Regions from separate parts of the Agrobacterium sp. 22094 genome, predicted to be linked through region 1. Evidence: riboswitches for the same ligand, from Rfam matches in the RefSeq annotation. Region 1 holds a riboswitch; each other region holds the start of a gene.
What was found. Region 1 has a riboswitch for thiamine pyrophosphate ahead of thiC (phosphomethylpyrimidine synthase ThiC). Riboswitches for the same ligand answer to the same signal wherever they lie in the genome.
Positions count from the first base shown of each region.

Region 2: another riboswitch for thiamine pyrophosphate. It lies ahead of thiB (thiamine ABC transporter substrate binding subunit); the one in region 1 lies ahead of thiC (phosphomethylpyrimidine synthase ThiC).
Region 3: another riboswitch for thiamine pyrophosphate. It lies ahead of ACTJK5_RS15900 (hydroxyethylthiazole kinase); the one in region 1 lies ahead of thiC (phosphomethylpyrimidine synthase ThiC).

Region 1 is NZ_JBQEPX010000005.1:23,698-29,520, forward strand. Features, by position in the region: gene ACTJK5_RS19055 (thiazole synthase) at 1-730, opposite strand, end outside; gene thiS (sulfur carrier protein ThiS) at 734-931, opposite strand; gene thiO (glycine oxidase ThiO) at 900-1,895, opposite strand; gene thiC (phosphomethylpyrimidine synthase ThiC) at 1,897-3,720, opposite strand; TPP riboswitch at 3,827-3,938, opposite strand; gene ACTJK5_RS19075 (acyl carrier protein) at 4,137-4,388, shown strand; gene ACTJK5_RS19080 (acyl-CoA dehydrogenase family protein) at 4,388-5,569, shown strand; gene ACTJK5_RS19085 (amino acid--[acyl-carrier-protein] ligase) at 5,574-5,823, shown strand, end outside.
Region 2 is NZ_JBQEPX010000005.1:174,695-180,517, reverse strand. Features, by position in the region: gene ACTJK5_RS19745 (thiamine diphosphokinase) at 1-487, shown strand, start outside; gene ACTJK5_RS19740 (ABC-F family ATP-binding cassette domain-containing protein) at 492-2,318, shown strand; gene ACTJK5_RS19735 (VOC family protein) at 2,383-2,775, shown strand; TPP riboswitch at 2,826-2,933, shown strand; gene thiB (thiamine ABC transporter substrate binding subunit) at 2,972-3,985, shown strand; gene thiP (thiamine/thiamine pyrophosphate ABC transporter permease ThiP) at 4,005-5,630, shown strand; gene ACTJK5_RS19720 (thiamine ABC transporter ATP-binding protein) at 5,627-5,823, shown strand, end outside.
Region 3 is NZ_JBQEPX010000003.1:211,905-217,727, forward strand. Features, by position in the region: gene alr (alanine racemase) at 1-757, opposite strand, end outside; gene ACTJK5_RS15885 (Lrp/AsnC family transcriptional regulator) at 885-1,361, shown strand; gene thiD (bifunctional hydroxymethylpyrimidine kinase/phosphomethylpyrimidine kinase) at 1,375-2,175, opposite strand; gene thiE (thiamine phosphate synthase) at 2,172-2,831, opposite strand; gene ACTJK5_RS15900 (hydroxyethylthiazole kinase) at 2,818-3,555, opposite strand; TPP riboswitch at 3,627-3,729, opposite strand; gene ACTJK5_RS15905 (CHASE3 domain-containing protein) at 3,939-4,607, shown strand; gene ACTJK5_RS15910 (telomere resolvase) at 4,679-5,823, opposite strand, start outside.

The DNA of each region.
Region 1 (5,823 bases):
CCATATCACGCGGCTCCAGCATGCCGGAAAGATAGGCCTCACGCCCTGCCGTGACGGCTTTCGCAAAGGCGCCCGCCATGATCACCGGGTTGCCGGCACCGGCGACGGCCGTGTTTAGCAGCACGGCGTCATAGCCAAGCTCCATCACCGTTGCCGCATGCGATGGGCGGCCAAGGCCGGCGTCGACGATCATCGGAACATCGGGAAAATGCGCCCGCATGGATTTGAGTGCCACGAGGTTCAGCGGTCCCATGGCGCTGCCGATCGGTGCGCACCAGGGCATCAGCACCTTGCAGCCCGCATCGATCAGCCGTTCCGCCACCACCAGATCGTCGGTTGTGTAGGGGAACACTTCGAACCCCTCGTCTGAGAGAATGCGCGCCGCTTCCACCAGCGCGAAGACATCCGGCTGGAGTGTGTCGTGATGGCCGATCACCTCCAGCTTGATCCAGTTGGTCTTGAAGACTTCGCGCGCCATCTTCGCCGTCAGCACCGCTTCCTTGGCGGTATGGCAGCCCGCCGTATTGGGCAGGATGAGCCGGTCGAGTTCGCGGATCAGCTCGAAGAACTGCCCGCCCTTTTTGCCGCCTGCCGTTTCACGCCGCAGCGAAATGGTCAGGATGTCGGTCCTGCTGGCGCGAACCGCATCCGCCAGAACGGCGGGCGACGGATAACGCGCAGTACCCAGCAGCAACCGCGAGCTGACATCGCGATCATACAATCGAAACATGGTTCATCCTCCCTGCATCGGGGAAAGGATTTCGATCCGGTCGGAATCCTTTAAGCGAAATTGCGGGCGATCCTCAGCATGGACGAGATCGCCATTGACGGCCGTCGCCAGCCAGTCGCCCTCGTAGTCAAGGGCGAACAGAAGTTCTGACAGCGTGGCGGCGGAAAGATCATGCACTTCGCCGTTGACGTGGATCCGCATGGTACACCTCCTTGTGTTCGATGAAATCGGCAGCCTGGCGCGCCATGGCAGGCGAGAGCAGGAAGCCGTGCCGGTGCGCACCATTGATGAAGAGCGTCTTGCCCTCCTGAACGATGCGCGGAAGATTGTCGGGAAAGGCAGGCCGGATGCCGGTACCGCTTTCGATGATCTGCGCTTCGCCGAAAGAGGGGTGCAGCGCGTAAGCGGCATTCAAGAACTCCATCATCGAGCGGGCGGAAATCGGCCCCGCCTCCTCTGTTTCGATCATCGTCGCGCCCAGCATGAAGCGCCCCGGTTCACGCGGGACGATGTAGAGCGGGATGCGCGGATGCAGGAGCCGCACCGGGCGCAACAGCGAAACCTCGTGCGTGACGAGATAGAGCATTTCGCCGCGCACGCCCCGAAGCCCTGAGAGCGAGCCAACTCTCGTATGGCCGGTGCAATCGACGATGCGATCGAAGCCGCCTTCGTTGATGGCCTCGCCGCCCAGATGAAAGACCACGCCATTTTCCACCAGACGCAGATGCAGCGCCGTCATCGCCAGCCGCGGATCGAGATGACCTTCGCCCTCGAAGAACAGCCCATGGCGGAAGCGTCCGGCAAGGTCCGGCTCGAGTGCTGCAATCTCATCCTCATCCACCAGGCGGTAGCCGCTGGTGCGCGAGGCAAAGCGCAAGAGTTCCGCCCTGTCCCGTGCTGGCGCCACCACCAGCGTGCCATGGCGCGAGATGAGGCCGGGTGTGGCCTCCTCCCACCAGTCGAGCGCCGCCTGGCCGAGGTCGAGCACCGCCTGTTCGGCGCTCTCCCTTTCGCACCAGGGCGCCAGCATGCCGCCGGCAAACCAGGATGCGCCGCGGCCGATCTCAAGCGCGGTATCGAACACCGTCACCGCAAGACCGCGCCGCGTCAGCTCAAGGGCAGCCGTCAGACCGGCAACGCCTGCCCCTTTGATGAGAATGCGCATCTCATTCACCGGGAACCGGCTTTTCCAGCGGCATGTAGAGATCGCCACCCTGACGGAATTTCTCCGCCATCGCCTCTAGCCCCTCCTTCTGGGCTTCCGCGCGGATATCGTGGGAAATGCGCATGGAGCAGAATTTCGGCCCGCACATGGAGCAGAAATGCGCGACCTTGTGCGCTTCCTTCGGCAGCGTCTCATCGTGATAGGAGCGCGCCGTTTCCGGATCGAGCGACAGGTTGAACTGATCCTCCCAGCGGAATTCGAAGCGGGCGCGCGACAAAGCATCGTCCCGCAACTGCGCTGCCGGATGGCCCTTGGCAAGATCGGCGGCATGCGCCGCGATCTTGTAGGTGATGACACCGACCTTCACGTCGTTGCGATCCGGTAGACCCAGATGCTCCTTCGGCGTGACATAGCAGAGCATCGCCGTACCGAACCAGCCGATCATCGCCGCACCGATGCCGGACGTGATGTGGTCGTAACCGGGTGCGATGTCGGTCGTCAGCGGTCCAAGCGTGTAGAAGGGCGCCTCGCCGCAGGTCTTCAGCTGCTTGTCCATGTTTTCCTTGATCTTGTGCATCGGCACATGGCCGGGGCCCTCGATCATCACCTGGCAATCCTTGGCCCAGGCGATCTGGGTCAACTCGCCCAGCGTCTCCAGCTCGGCAAACTGCGCGGCATCATTGGCGTCTGCAATCGAGCCCGGACGCAGGCCATCCCCGAGTGAAAACGACACGTCATAAGCCCGACAAATGTCGCAGATCTCGTCGAAATGCTCGTAGAGGAAGCTTTCCTTGTGGTGATGCAGACACCACTTGGCCATGATCGACCCGCCGCGCGAGACAATGCCGGTCACGCGATTGACGGTCAGCGGAATGTAATGCAGGCGCACGCCGGCGTGGATGGTGAAGTAATCCACGCCCTGTTCCGCCTGCTCGATCAGCGTATCGCGAAACACCTCCCAGGTTAGATCCTCGGCAATGCCATTGACCTTCTCCAGAGCCTGATAGAGCGGCACCGTGCCGATCGGCACCGGCGAATTGCGGATGATCCATTCGCGGATATTGTGAATGTTGCGCCCGGTGGAGAGATCCATCACCGTATCGGCACCCCAGCGCGTGGCCCAGACCATCTTCTCCACCTCTTCCGCCATGGAGGAGGTGACGGCGGAATTGCCGATATTGGCGTTGATCTTGACCAGAAAATTCCGCCCGATGATCATCGGCTCGGCTTCCGGGTGGTTGATGTTGGAGGGGATGATGGCGCGACCGGAAGCCACTTCCTGGCGGACGAATTCCGGCGTCACATGATCTGGAATATGCGCGCCGAAGCTTTCACCATCGCGCACAAGCTTGTCCTGCGCCGCCTCGCGTCCGAGGTTTTCGCGGATGGCGATATATTCCATCTCCGGTGTGATGATGCCCGCCCGCGCATAGGCCAGCTGGGTGACGGCCTTTCCATCCTTGGCCCGCAGCGGTTGGTTGCGCACCGGAAATTCCGGCGTCAGTCGCTCGCCGGTGGCAAAGCCATTGTCTTCCGGCTTCACATGCCGGCCCTCATAGGCTTCGACATCGCCACGCGCCAGAACCCATTCCTGGCGATGACGCGGCAGACCGGCATCGATGTTCACAAGATGCGTCGGATCGGTATAGGGACCGGAGGCATCATAGACGGTCACCGGCGGTTCGCCGGCGGTGGGATGGACCGCAATTTCGCGCATCGGCACGCGGATATGCGGGTGAAGAACGCCCGGCTTGTGCACCTTGGTGGAGGCCGGCAACGGACCGGTGGTAACGGTTGGGGTGAGATTTTTAGCGGCAATGTTCATCGTGAGGCTCCAAAGCAAAACAGTGGAGACCCAGTTCGAGCATGAAGACGAAAAGCGCGGGATAGGAATGATGACGGTTCCCCGGCGTTGAGCCGGTTCTGCCAGAATGCCCGCGTTTGCACCGTCCCTACGCCAGTATGAACTGGATCAGGTTCAACGGGTCACTGCGCGCTCTAGCAGTATCTCAGCCCCTTGCCGGGACCCCCCTGGTGAATGCCGCAATCAAAAACCTCATGGCGCCGATTGTCAAGCTGGCAGCTGGTTGCGCCAAAAGAGGGCGGTGCGGAAACCACAATTGCGTTGGGCGCCAAGCAATATCACCGGAAATTAACCGCACCACTTATGACAATGTTATGTTTTTAAATGTAACTCAGAAGTTACGCGATAATGGCTCCAGTTAAAGGGAGATACTTGGGATGAATTCTACTATCCGTGACGTGCTGGCAAAATTCGGTCAGCTTCCCGTTTCCGTCGACACGCTTGCCGACGATGCCGATCTTTATGCCGCGGGCCTGTCCTCCTTCGCCTCCGTGCAGCTGATGCTGGGCCTGGAAGAGGCCTTCGACATCGAGTTTCCCGACAGCATGCTGAACCGCAAATCCTTTGCCAGCATCGCCGCCATCGAAACCACGGTCAAAGCCATTCTCGACGGGAAAGAGGCTGCCTGATGAACCTCGCGCTCGCGCCTCACCGTGAAGCACTGAGCGCCCGGGCGGCGCGGGTGGCGGCGATTGCCGCAAAACATGCCGATGCGGTGGATACCGAAGGCCGCTTCCCGAAAGAGGCCGTCGACGCGCTTCGCGAGGAAAAGCTGCTCGGCATCCAGGTCCCGGTTCACATGGGCGGCGAAGGCGCCACCATGCTGGAGCTTGCCGATATCTGCTCCATTCTGGGCCAGGCCTGTTCGGCCACCGCAATGATCTACGCCATGCACCACATCAAGGCCTCGAGCCTTGTGGAGCACGGCGAAGAAAGCCAATGGCACAGCGCCTTCATGCGCCGCCTGGCAAACGAACAATTGCTGCTGGCCTCCGCCACCACCGAAGGCGGCATTGGCGGCAATCTCCGCAATTCCATCTGCGCCATCGAGGTGGATGGTGACATCTGCCGCCTGGAAAAGGACGCGACCGTCATTTCCTATGGCAGCGAAGCCGATGCCATTCTCATCACCTCGCGCAGCAACAAGGATGCCGCTCCCTCCGATCAGGTGATGACGGTATTTCTGAAAGACCAGTATAGCCTTGAGCGCACCCATGTCTGGGATACGCTCGGCATGCGCGGCACCTGCTCCGACGGTTTCCTGTTCAAGGGCGAGGCCCCGGCCGAACAGATTTTCCCCAAGCCTTTTGCTGAAATTGCAGCCCAATCCATGCTCGCCACCTCGCACCTTCTGTGGAGCGGCGTGTGGTACGGCATCGCCTCTGACGCGGTGGCACGGGCGCAAAGCTTCGTGCGCGCCGCCGCCCGCAAATCGCCAGGGTCCGCTCCCCCAGGCGCACTGCGACTGGCCGAAGTGTCGAACAAGCTGCAGATCGTCAAATCCAACGTGATTGCCGGCATCAAGGCCTATGACGAGACCAGATCCGACCCGGACAAGCTGATGTCGATGGGCTTTGCCATTGCCATGAACAACGTCAAGATCTGCTCGTCCGAGACCATTCTGGAAATCATCGACCATGCCATGCTGATCTGCGGCATCATGGGCTACAAGAACGGCACGCCCTATAGCCTTGGCCGTCATCTGCGTGACGCGCATTCTGCCCGGCTGATGATTTCCAACGACAGAATCCTGAGCAATTCCGCCAATCTCCTGCTGGTTCAAAAGCAGGATACGAGCCTTCTGAGGTAGGACCATGGACGCACAAACATCTTTCCTCGACAGGCTCTTCGACAAGGGTTTGCTCATCGATACCGGCGTGGACGGTCTCTATGGCCGAAGCGGTCAGTTCGAAGACGTGATCACCGGTCTCGAAAGACTGGTCAGCAAGGTGGGGGCCGGCGATAAGGCCGAAGCGATCCGCTTTCCGCCCGGCATCAATCGCGCCTATTTCGAAAAAAGCGGCTACATGAAGAGCTTCCCGCAGCTTGCCGGTACCGTCCATT
Region 2 (5,823 bases), 150 kb from region 1:
CGCCGATGCGGCGCTTGTCGACGAATGGCCGGATGTGCCGCAACAGCCTTTTCCCGCCGCCAAGGGCGAAACGGATGGCGAGATTGCCGTTTCCGAGGCTTTGGCGCGGGGCGCGAAGCGTCTGACGCTGGTCGGCGCGCTTGCCGGCGAGCGATCCGACCATGCGCAGTTTCATCTGCTCTATGCTGTGGCGCTGGCCGAACGCGGGCTTGAGGTGGTGCTGACGTCTGGTGAGGAAGAAGCTTTTCCGTTGCTTGCCGGCGATTTGGCGTTCGATTTGCCGCGCGGCTCGCTGTTTTCGGTTGCCGGTTTTACGGCCCTTTCGGGCCTCGATATCGAGAATGCCCGTTATCCCCTCAATGATTTTGCGCTTGCCTTCGGCTCGTCGCGCACTATGTCCAACGTGGCTGAGGGCGAAATTCGCCTTCGCCTCAAAAGCGGCAAGGCGATCGTGCTTGCCCGTCCCTACGATCTGACCGGAGCCTGATGCCTTGGCACCCCCCATTCTGAAACTCGACGATATCAAGCTGACCTTTGGCGTGACGCCACTTCTGGATGGCGCCAACCTGCAGGTGGAGCCGGGCGATCGCATCTGCCTCGTCGGTCGAAACGGGTCAGGCAAGTCGACGCTGATGAAGATCGCCGCCGGTCTTGTCGAAGCGCAGTCGGGCGAGGTTTTTCGTCATCCGTCCGCGACGATCCGCTATCTGGAGCAGGCGCCGGATTTTGGCGCCTATGACACCGTGCAGGCCTATGCCGAATCCGGTCTCGGACCGGGCGACGATCCCTACCGTGTCAGCTATCTGCTGGAACATCTGGGTCTGACCGGTCAGGAAAATCCATCGAGCCTTTCCGGTGGCGAAGCGCGCCGCGCGGCACTTGCCCGCGTCATGGCGCCGGAGCCCGACATCCTGATGCTGGACGAGCCGACCAACCATCTCGACCTGCCGACCATCGAATGGCTGGAAAGCGAATTGCAGCAGACGCGAAGCGCGCTCGTCCTCATCTCGCACGACCGTCGCTTCCTGGAGAAGGTTTCGACGGCCACCGTCTGGCTTGATCGCGGCCAGTCGCGTCGTCTCAGCCGTGGCTTCGGCTATTTCGAGGAATGGCGCGACAAGGTGCTGGAAGAGGAAGAGCTGGAGCAGCACAAGCTCGGCAAGGCGATCGAGCGCGAAGAGCACTGGATGCGCTACGGCGTGACGGCACGCCGCAAGCGCAACATGCGCCGCGTGGGAGAATTGCGTGATATGCGTGCGGCCTATCGCGGCCACAAGGGTCCGCAAGGCTCCGTGCAGGCAACGGCGGTAGAAGCGCGCGAATCCGGCAAGCTGGTGATCGAGGCCGAGGCTATCACCAAGTCATATGGCGATCGCACCATCATCGCGCCCTTTTCGCTGCGCGTGCATCGCGGCGATTGCATCGGTCTCGTCGGGCCGAATGGTGCGGGCAAGACCACGCTTCTCAAGATGCTGACCGGCGAGTTGGCGCCCGATAGCGGCACGGTGAAACTTGGCACCAATCTGGAAATTGCCACACTCGATCAGAAGCGCGAGGACCTCAATCCTAACGATACGCTGGCGCATTACCTGACCGATGGTCGCGGCGAGAGCCTGCTGGTCAATGGCGAGCAGAAGCATGTGACCGGCTATATGAAGGACTTCCTGTTCCAGCCGGAACAGGCCCGCACACCGATCCGCAATCTGTCTGGTGGTGAGCGCGCACGTCTCATTCTGGCGCGGATCCTGGCAAGGCCAACCAACCTTCTCATCCTCGATGAGCCGACGAACGATCTCGATATCGAGACCCTGGATCTGCTTCAGGAAATCGTCGCTGGCTTTTCCGGCACCGTCATTCTCGTCAGCCACGACCGTGACTTCCTCGACCGCACGGTGACGTCGACCATCGCGCCTGCCAACCCGGATGCGCCGGATGGCCGCTGGATCGAATATGCGGGCGGCTATTCCGACATGATGGCGCAGCGCAAGGGTGCGGCCGAAGAGAAGAAGCGTTCCGAAAAGCAGGAAAAGGCAAAGGCCTCGGCAAGCACTGCGACCAATGCCGAGCCGTCCAAGGCCAAGGGAAAGCTCTCCTTCAAGCAGAAGTTTGCGCTGGAAAACCTGCCGAAGGAAATGGAAAAGCTGCAGGGCGAGATCGCCAAGCGCGAAGAGCGCATGGCCGATCCGCAGCTCTTTGCCAAGGACCCGGCTGCTTTCAACAAGCTGGCAGACGAGATGGCGAAGCTTCGCGAAAAGCTGGACGCCATGGAGGAAGAATGGCTCGAGCTTGAGATGCTGCGCGAAGAGATGGAAGGCTAGTCCACACCATCTTTGACAGGTCGTGAAATATGCGGTTCTCTATCCAAAACGGAGGAGCCCCACCATGCGCATGATCTTCGTCAATCTCCCGGTGAAGAATATCGAGACATCGAAAGCCTTCTTCACGGCGCTCGGCTTCAGCTTCAATCCGGAATATTCCGATGAGCGAACGCTGTGCATGATCGTCGAGAAGAACATCTTCGTCATGCTGCTGCAGGAAGAACGCTTCCGCGATTTCATCAATGGCGAGATCGCCGATGCCAATCGCGGCACGGAGGTGCTGACCTGCCTTTCGGCGTCCAGTCGCGAGGAAATCGACAGCATGCTGAAAACAGCGCTGTCTTCCGGTGGGCGCGAGTGGAAACCGGTGCAAGACCACGGCTTCATGTATGCCGCAAGCTTTCAGGATCCCGATGGCCATGTCTGGGAGCTGGTTTACATGACGGAGCAGGCATAGGCGCGCGGCGTCACGTCTTGCCAATAACCGATTGTGTCATTACATCTTTTCTCGCTCTAACGGGGTGCTTTGTCGAAAAGACAAGGCTGAGAGGCGTTCGCCAACCCGAAGAACCTGATCCGGTTAACACCGGCGGAGGGATTAGACGGCTTCCATCCAGACGCCTATTCCCGTAACCCATTCGAGAAGGTGTCTGATGTATCGTCGTTTTCTGCTGTCCGGCCTCGTCGCCGCATCCTTCCTCCTGCCGAGCCTTGGCGTCGCGCAGGATAAAAAGGTCCTCACTGTCTACACCTATGAAAGCTTTGTCTCCGAATGGGGTCCCGGTCCCAAGGTGAAGGCGGCGTTCGAGAAGACCTGCGATTGCACCGTCAATTTCGTCGGCGTCGCCGACGGTGTGGCGCTGCTCAATCGCCTGAAGCTGGAAGGTGTCAGCTCCAAGGCGGATGTCGTGGTCGGTCTCGATACCAACCTCATCGCTGAAGCCAAGGACACTGGGCTCTTCGAAGCATCGGGTATCGACGCCTCTACGGCAAAGGTGCCGGGCGGGTTCAAGGACGATGTCTTCGTTCCCTATGATTACGGCCACTTTGCCGTCGTCTACGACACACAGACGCTGAAGAACCCGCCAAAGAGCCTGAAAGAACTGGTCGAGGGCGACCCGTCGCAGAAGATCGCCATTCAGGATCCGCGGACGTCGACGCCGGGTCTTGGCCTGCTGCTCTGGGTCAAGTCGGTCTATGGCGACAAGGCGCCGGAAGCCTGGGCAAAGCTCAAGGATCGCGTGCTGACGGTTACGCCGGGCTGGTCGGAGTCCTACGGCCTCTTCACCAAGGGCGAAGTACCGATGGTGCTCTCCTATACCACATCGCCCGCCTATCATATGGTGGCCGAGCACAGCGAGCGCTATCAGGCAGCAAGCTTCGAGGAAGGCCATTACATTCAGATCGAAGTCGCCGGTCTGTTGAAGAACGCGCCGGAGAAGGAGCTTGGCAAGAGGTTCCTTTCCTTCATCCTGACGCCTGGCTTCCAGGATGCCATTCCGGAAAACAACTGGATGATGCCGGTCACCGCCACGTCGCAGCCGCTGCCGGATGCCTTCAACAAGCTGGTCCAGCCGACCAAGACCTTCCTGATGTCGCCGGAAGAGGTGGCGAAGAACCGCAAGGCCTGGATCGATGAGTGGCTGACCGCGATGAGCGTGAAGTAATCTCACGCGGACCCCGCCCGTGATTGCGCGCAGCGACAGAAGACGGTTCCTGATCAGTGGCATGGCGGCTTTTGTCGCCGTGTTGCTCTTCATCGGACTTGCGGTCGCAGCGCTGCTTTCCTTCGATACACAGGCGGCGTCGAACGCCCTCTTCGATACCTACACGCTGCGCATTCTCCGCTTCACGCTCTGGCAGGCGACGCTCTCCACTGTTCTTTCGGTGGCGCTCGGCCTACCGGTCGCACTGGCGCTGGCACGCCAGCGGGATTTTCCCGGCCGTATCTGGATCATCCGGCTGATGGCGGTGCCCATGGGGCTGCCGGTGATCGTCGGCGCGCTCGGGCTGATTGCCATCTGGGGCAGGCAGGGGCTGCTCAATGCAGCACTTCTCTCTGCGGGCGTGGCGCGACCTTTCAGCATCTACGGCCTATCCGGCATTCTCATTGCCCATGTCTTCTTCAACCTGCCGCTCGCCGTGCGTTTCTTCCTGGCGGGGCTGGAAAGAATGCCCGGCGAATATTGGCGCATGAGTGCCGTGCTCGGCATGAATTCCCTTTCCACCTTCCGCTTCATCGAATGGCCGGTGGTGCGGCGGCTCGTGCCGGGTGTAGCGGGCCTGATCTTCATGCTCTGCGCCACGAGCTTCACGCTTGTCCTGCTGCTCGGCGGCGGTCCGGCTGCGACGACCATCGAGGTGGCGATCTATCAGGCGCTCCGCTTCGATTTCGATCCGCCACGTGCCATCGCCCTGTCGCTGATGCAGATCGCAATGACCGGCCTGCTTCTCGTGCTGCTCTCGTTTCTGCCGGGTGCGGAAGCGGAGGGGCAGACGCAGGGCCAGACGGTTCGTCGTTTCGATGCCGCTCGCCCGTTGGCGCGTCTTTGGGATGGGCTTGTCATTGTTCTTGCGATGCTGCTGGTCGGGTCGCCCCTCGTTGCCGTCGCGGCCTCCGGATTGACTGCCGATCTGTGGCGTCTTTTGAGCGCCGAGATATTTCGGCGCGCAGCCATCACCAGCCTGTCGATCGCACTTTTCTCGGCCTCGCTTTCGGTTCTCGTCTCCGTGGCGCTCATCCGGGCACGCCAGGTGGTTGCGGACAACAATGCACCGTCGTGGGGTGCAAGGCTTATCGCGGCGACTTTGGGTGGCGGCGCTTCGATGGTGCTGCTCGTGCCGCCCGTCGTGCTGGGTAGTGGCTGGTTTCTGCTGCTGCGGCCCTTTGGCGATGTGTCCCTCTTCGCGCCATTCCTCGTGGCGCTCATCAACATGCTGATGGCCTTGCCCTTTGCCATGCGCGTTCTCGAACCCGCCTTCACGACCCATCAGGCAAGAACCGAAAAACTGGTCTCAAGCCTCGGCCTCACAGGCTTTTCCCGTTTTCGCCTTGTCGATCTTCCGGTCCTGTGGCGCGCCTTCGCCATGGCCTTTTCCTTTGCCATGGCACTGTCGCTTGGCGATCTCGGAGCCGTGGCCCTTTTCGGCTCGGAACGCTTCGTGACCTTGCCGTGGCTCGTCTACAGCAATATGGGCAGCTACCGGACCAATGATGCGGCGGGCTATGCCTTCATCCTTGGCGTCATTTGCCTCATCCTCGCAGCAGGTGGCGTATCGCGCCAATCCGAGAAAGCGAAAGCAGCAGCATGAAGAGCGGTCAGGCAAAGGTTAGGCTGGAACAGGTATCGCTACAGCTTGGGCAGCAGCACTTCTTCTTCGACACGTCCTTCGAGGAAGCGAAGGTGACCGCGGTCGTCGGTCCTTCCGGTTCGGGCAAGTCGACGCTTCTCAACCTCGTCGCAGGTTTTGAAAGGCCGACAGGTGGTCGCGTGCTGATCGGGTC
Region 3 (5,823 bases), on a different contig from region 1:
CGGCAACGCTCAAGCCGACGACCGGCTTCATCGGATTGGGATGAACTGCCGATGGCGCGCCCCCATAAAGCGCGATACCCGGTCGCATCAGGGCGTTATGGTAGTCCGTGCCGAGAAAGATGCCGCCGGAATTGGCAAAGCAGACCGGCACGCCGGGAAACTGCTCGGTGGTTTTGCGCATGACGTTAAGCTGCAGAGCATTGGCCTCATGGTCCGGCTCGTCGGCGCAAGCGAGATGGCTCATGATGCAGGCAAGATCGATGGCTTTGAGCATGGCAGGAGTGGCCAACAGCCTTTCGACCTCGTAAGGCGCCAGTCCGAGCCGCGACATGCCAGTGTCGATTTGCAGGGCAGCGGGCAGAGTCTTGCCAAGGACGGCGGCTTGCGCCGACCATTGGGCGACCTGCTCCAGCGAGTTGAGAACCGGAATGATGTTCAGTGCAGAGCAGGAGGTTTCGTTTCCAGGCTGGAGGCCATTGAGAACAAAGATTTTTGCATCGGGCGCTATGTGCAGACGAAGAGACAGCGCCTCATCAATATGAGCGACGAAGAAGTGCCGGCATCCCGCATCGTAAAGGACGGGCGCGACGATATCGGCACCAAGACCATAGGCATCTGCCTTCACCACGGCACTCGTCAGCGCATGCGGCGCCTTGGAGGCAAGCGTCAGATAGTTGTCGCGAAGGGCTGCAAGATCGATCGTCAGATAGCCGCTTGCGCCACCTTGAGCTTTCTGCTGCTGGAGGGTCATGTCCATTGTCGTTCCCTTTGTTCTTTTGGCAACAGAGTATTGCAATGATCCTTGAATTTAAGCAGTGTAAGACGAAGAAAATTCGATAAAATCGTTTTTCTTGCAACTTTGTGCGATCAATCGGAACGAAACCATGTCTGCTCTCGACGCCACCGATCGTCATATCATCCGCCTGCTTCGGCTGAATGCCCGCATCAGCAATGCCAAGCTTGCCGCTGAGGTGGGGCTATCGCCGTCCGCTTGTCTGCGTCGTGTGGATATTCTGGAGAGGGAAGGCGTCATTCGCGGCTATACGGCGATCACCGGAAGTGCCGCCGGTGGAGAGGTGATTTCCGTCATCGTCCAGATCACGCTCGACCGGCAGACGGAGGATTTTCTCAATCGCTTTGAAAATGCCGTGCGGCGTTATCCGGAAGTGCGAGAATGCTATCTCATGACCGGCGGCTCGGATTATTTTCTCCGCGTCGAGGTCGAAACCGCAGGCGATTTCGAGCGGGTCCACAAGGATATTCTCTCCAAGCTTCCGGGCGTCTCACGCATCCATTCGAGCTTCGCCATCCGCAATGCGCTCGCCGCCCCCAAGCCGCGTGCGACGGAGCGCAAATCTTGATCGGGCCGGCCCGTCAGGGCGCCCACCAGCGGTAAAAATGATGAACCGGCCCGTGACCATGACCGACCTTAAGGTCGCGGCCTGCTGCCAACGCACCTTGGAGATAGTCTTTGGACAGGCCGACGGCATCCGTCAACGGCAGACCGAGCGCCAGATGGGCCGCAATCGCTGCCGCGAGCGTGCAGCCGGTACCATGGTCGTTCTTCGTCTCGATGCGCGGCATGGCAAATTCTTGAATTGTCTCGCCGTCAATCAGAAGATCGACGCTCTTTGATCCGGTGCCGTGGCCGCCTTTGATCAGGACAGCCTTCGCACCAAGCGCCAGGATCATCTCGGCCTGTTTCAGCATCGCGGCACGATCGGTGGCGATGCCGGTCCCGGTCAGCAGTGCCGCCTCAGGAAGGTTCGGCGTGGCAAGCGTTGCCTGCGGCAGCAATTCGCTTCGAAGCGTTTCGATTGCCTCCTCCTGAAGCAGCCTGTCACCGGAGGTCGCCACCATCACGGGGTCAAGGACGACCGGTTGGGGCTGGCTGCGCAGTCTCTCGGCAATCGTTCGTATCGTGTCGGTGCGCGAGACCATGCCGATCTTGATCGCCTTGATATCGAGGTCGGAAAACACCGCATCCATCTGAGCCGCAATGATCGTGGCGGAAATATCTTCAACCGCGGTCACGCCCTTGGTGTTCTGTGCGGTGATGGCGGTGATGACGCTCGCACCATAGACACCAAGAGCGGAGAATGTCTTGAGGTCGGCCTGAATGCCGGCACCGCCGCCACTATCGGAACCGGCGATGGTCAAAGCAATGGCGGTCATGGGCGTGCTCCCATCGCTTCATCCACGGCATTGCGAAACGCCTTGGCCGTCGTTGCTATATCGTCCGTGCGGAATAGGGCGGAGATCAGCGCCACCCCATCGGCACCTGCTGCAATCACGTCGGGAACGCGCTCCAGCGTGATGCCGGCAATTGCGCCCACCGGCAGGTCTGGTCGCTCGTTGCGCAGGTATGTCCTTATTTGCTTTAGCCCTGCAAGGCCGACCGGCGTATCTGGATTAACCTTGGAGGTGGTTTCAAACACCCCGCCAATGCAGGCATAATCGGCCGGTGCTTGCGCGACGTGTCGGGCATCAGCCATGGATTTGACGGTGAGCCCGATGATCGCATCGGGACCGAGAAGGCGCCTTGCTGTGTCTGCATCCATATCGTCTGCGCCGAGATGCACGCCATCTGCGCCCGTTGCCATGGCGACATCTAATCGATCGTTGATCACCAGCGGTACGCCGGTGCCTTTCAGGGCTTCAACGATGGCTCTTGCCTGGTCGATCATCTGGCGTGTGGAGGCGGTCTTGTCGCGATATTGGATGATCGTTGCACCGTTATGTGCTGCCAGAGCTGCAAGCTCGGCAAGCGGAGCGATATCGCTGAGAGAGGCGTCGACAATGGCATTCAGCCGGTAATCAATCTTCGTCATGTTCGATCCTCGCATGGGAGAGAATGTCTTCGCTCCTCAGAGTGAAGAGCGCGTCCAGAAAGGCGACTTCGAACGATCCCGGTCCGCTGGCATGTCTGGCCGCGATCTCTGCGGAAACGCCGGTAACAGTCAGAGCCGATGCTGCAGCCAGCATCGCATCCGGCTCGACGGCCATGAAGGCGGCAATGATACCGCCGGAAAGGCATCCGGTTCCCGTCACCTTTGCCATCAGGGCATGGCCGTTGACGATCCGGACCTTGCGGTCGACATCACTCAAGCTATCCACCGCTCCCGTCTGAATGCGCAATGCACCACCGACGTCGCCGATAACCGCCATTTCTGCCGCGTTCCCACGTGTGATCGAGGGGTGCAGCCGGCTCAATTCATGGGCGAATTCTAGCCGTGAAGGGGAGTAGTCGCAATGGACCGGATCGACGATCCAGGGTTTGCCTTGGCGATTGGCGATAGTGACGGCGATACGGATGACCTTGCGGCGCGCTTCGTCCAGCGTCCCGAGGTTGATCGTCAGCGCATCCGTCTTCGTCACGAAGCTCTCGATTTCCTCTTCCGACGATGTCATCGAGGGGATGCCGCCGATTGCGGTGATGCCGTCAGCGGTAAACTTCTGCACCACCGTATTCATCAGGCAGTGGACACGCGGTCGTCGCTCCCGCACAAGAGCCAGAAGGTCTGCCGCTTTTTCTGCGGTGGGAAATCTTACCATCAGCCGTTCATCTCCAGACACGCCGTTAGCGGACCCGGATAAGCATGACGCATGGAAAAGAAAGCTGTGCCTGACGGCGACTGTTCCGTTCCTACGCCGGTATGAACCGGATCAGGTTCAAGGGTCCGGCTCACCGCCATCTCAGCATCGTTCGATGCTCCCCTCGGAATGCCTGACTCTAAATGAGAAATAGAACCTCGTGTCAAGGCGTTTGACAGACCAGTTCACGTCACATGGCTGCAATCGAATTCGGCGAACGACTTTGAACTTCCTGATTGTTGTTGCGTTGAACTGCCTGGCACGGTGTATGCCAACCTGTTAGCGCTTTTGCCATCGGACGGATATAACGACGTTGAACTGCGCTTGCTTGGATGATCCCGTAAATGTCTGACTGGTCTTTAACGTCGCTGCGCCACAAGTATCTGACATTCCCGACACTGCTGCGATCAATACCGGTCGGGGTCGTTTTGGCTGCCGGTATCCTTGCCACCTCATGGACGCATGACCTTTTAAGCGACCATTACGATATGGTGGTGCATACCTATGAAGCGATCGATACCACCAAGGACGTCTTGATCGCGCTTGATGATGCCGAGACGGGACAGAGGGGCTATCTCGTCAGCGGCGACAAGCGCTATCTCGCGCCGTATGAGAAGGCGATGGAGCGCCTGCACCTGCTTCAGAACGATTTGATGACCAGGATATCGGACAATTCCGACCAGGTTGCCCGCGTCAAAGCGCTCGACGCATTGATCGAGAAGAAGCTTGAAGAGCTGAAGCACTCAATATCGCTCTATGATGGCGTCGGTGCAGATGCCGCCCGCACAAATGAAATCGGTTACATGGCTGTCGGAACGATGGACCGCATCCGCGATATCATCGGCGAGATCACCGTTACGGAACACACATTGCTGGACACCCGGCACGCCGAGGTCGAGGCCGATGAATTCCGCATCAGGGTTGTGGCGATCATCGTGGGCCTTGCTTCTTTCCTCACACGGGCTGGCGTCGAGATGTACCTGGCGCGCCGGTATCGTGTGATCCGGTCATAAGGCGTTTACGGAATGCCCAGTTCGCCGATGCCCATCATCTACAAGACCATGAAAATGCGCGTCGCTGTGCTTTACTCGCCTGCCATACCGGGGATCTGATTGACGGTGATCATCTGCCGTATCGTGCGATCCGCCACACGCTCCGCCCGCGCTTTCGATTCATGCTCGTCTTCAGGAAAAGCATAGGTCATGTAGGAGAGCGACGTTTCCAGATCATTGTTGTTATGGCCGAGGATGGCGGCGAAATAGCTGTTCTTCGTCACATTGGCGGGCGCGAAGTTGCGATAAGCGATTTCGGCATAGAGGTGACGTAGCCCATAGGGCTTCGGCGGCTCTTCTTTCGGCCAGAGGTCCTCGAATTTCGCTATCATTGCATCGCGCAGCGGCAGTCTCGCATCGGTGGAAAACTCGTCCACATTCATGCCGAGCCAAAGCTTGCCATCGCTGCTGTTTCTCAGGCGTCGATAGGCCTCGAGCACGATCTTGGCTTGCTCCAGGACCGGAATTTCATAGGTAATGCCGTATTTCGTCCCTTCGCCCTGCTTCGTCTTCGCCTGCCCGTTGAACAGCACGCTCCATTTGGAGACGCCATTGCCATAGGGCGCTGGGGTAAACTCAGCCTGGGTGAAGACTTCGAAGGGACGCCGACCGGTGGTGCCGATCAGGCCGATGCCGATCGTCAGCGGGTCTTCCGAGTGAAGGAAGCGCCGGCAGCGTCGCATCACTTCTGAATAATGTTCGAAGGTGATCAGCGAGCCGTGCTTGGTGGCGATCTTCGCCATTTTGGCTTTGCGCGCGTCATCGTAGAGCTGCGGCGTGCCTGCGGCGATGCGCAGCATGGGATGCTGCTCGCCAAAGGCCTCGCGAATGGCATTGCGATATTTCGTGATGTAGGAGATGACCGTCGCCTGTGTTCTGCCGGTCATGGCGTCCATTTCCCTGTCCCACAGCGCCTGCATCTCTCCCTTGGTGCTGACCCCATTGATAGCGGAGATGAAGTCCGAAACGCGCAGCAGGAAGCGGGGTTTGCGGCCAGCCGTGTTGTGCTCGGCTCTTTCGATCTTCTCCACGATCGACATCGCCACCCCGCTTTGCGGGTAATCGCCTCGCGCTATGTAGGTATCGAGACGCTCGCGCAGCTTTTTCATGTTGCAGATGGCAAGCGGTGTCGTCTTCGGCCCGAAGGCGTCTTTCAGCGCATAGCGGTACTTGACGA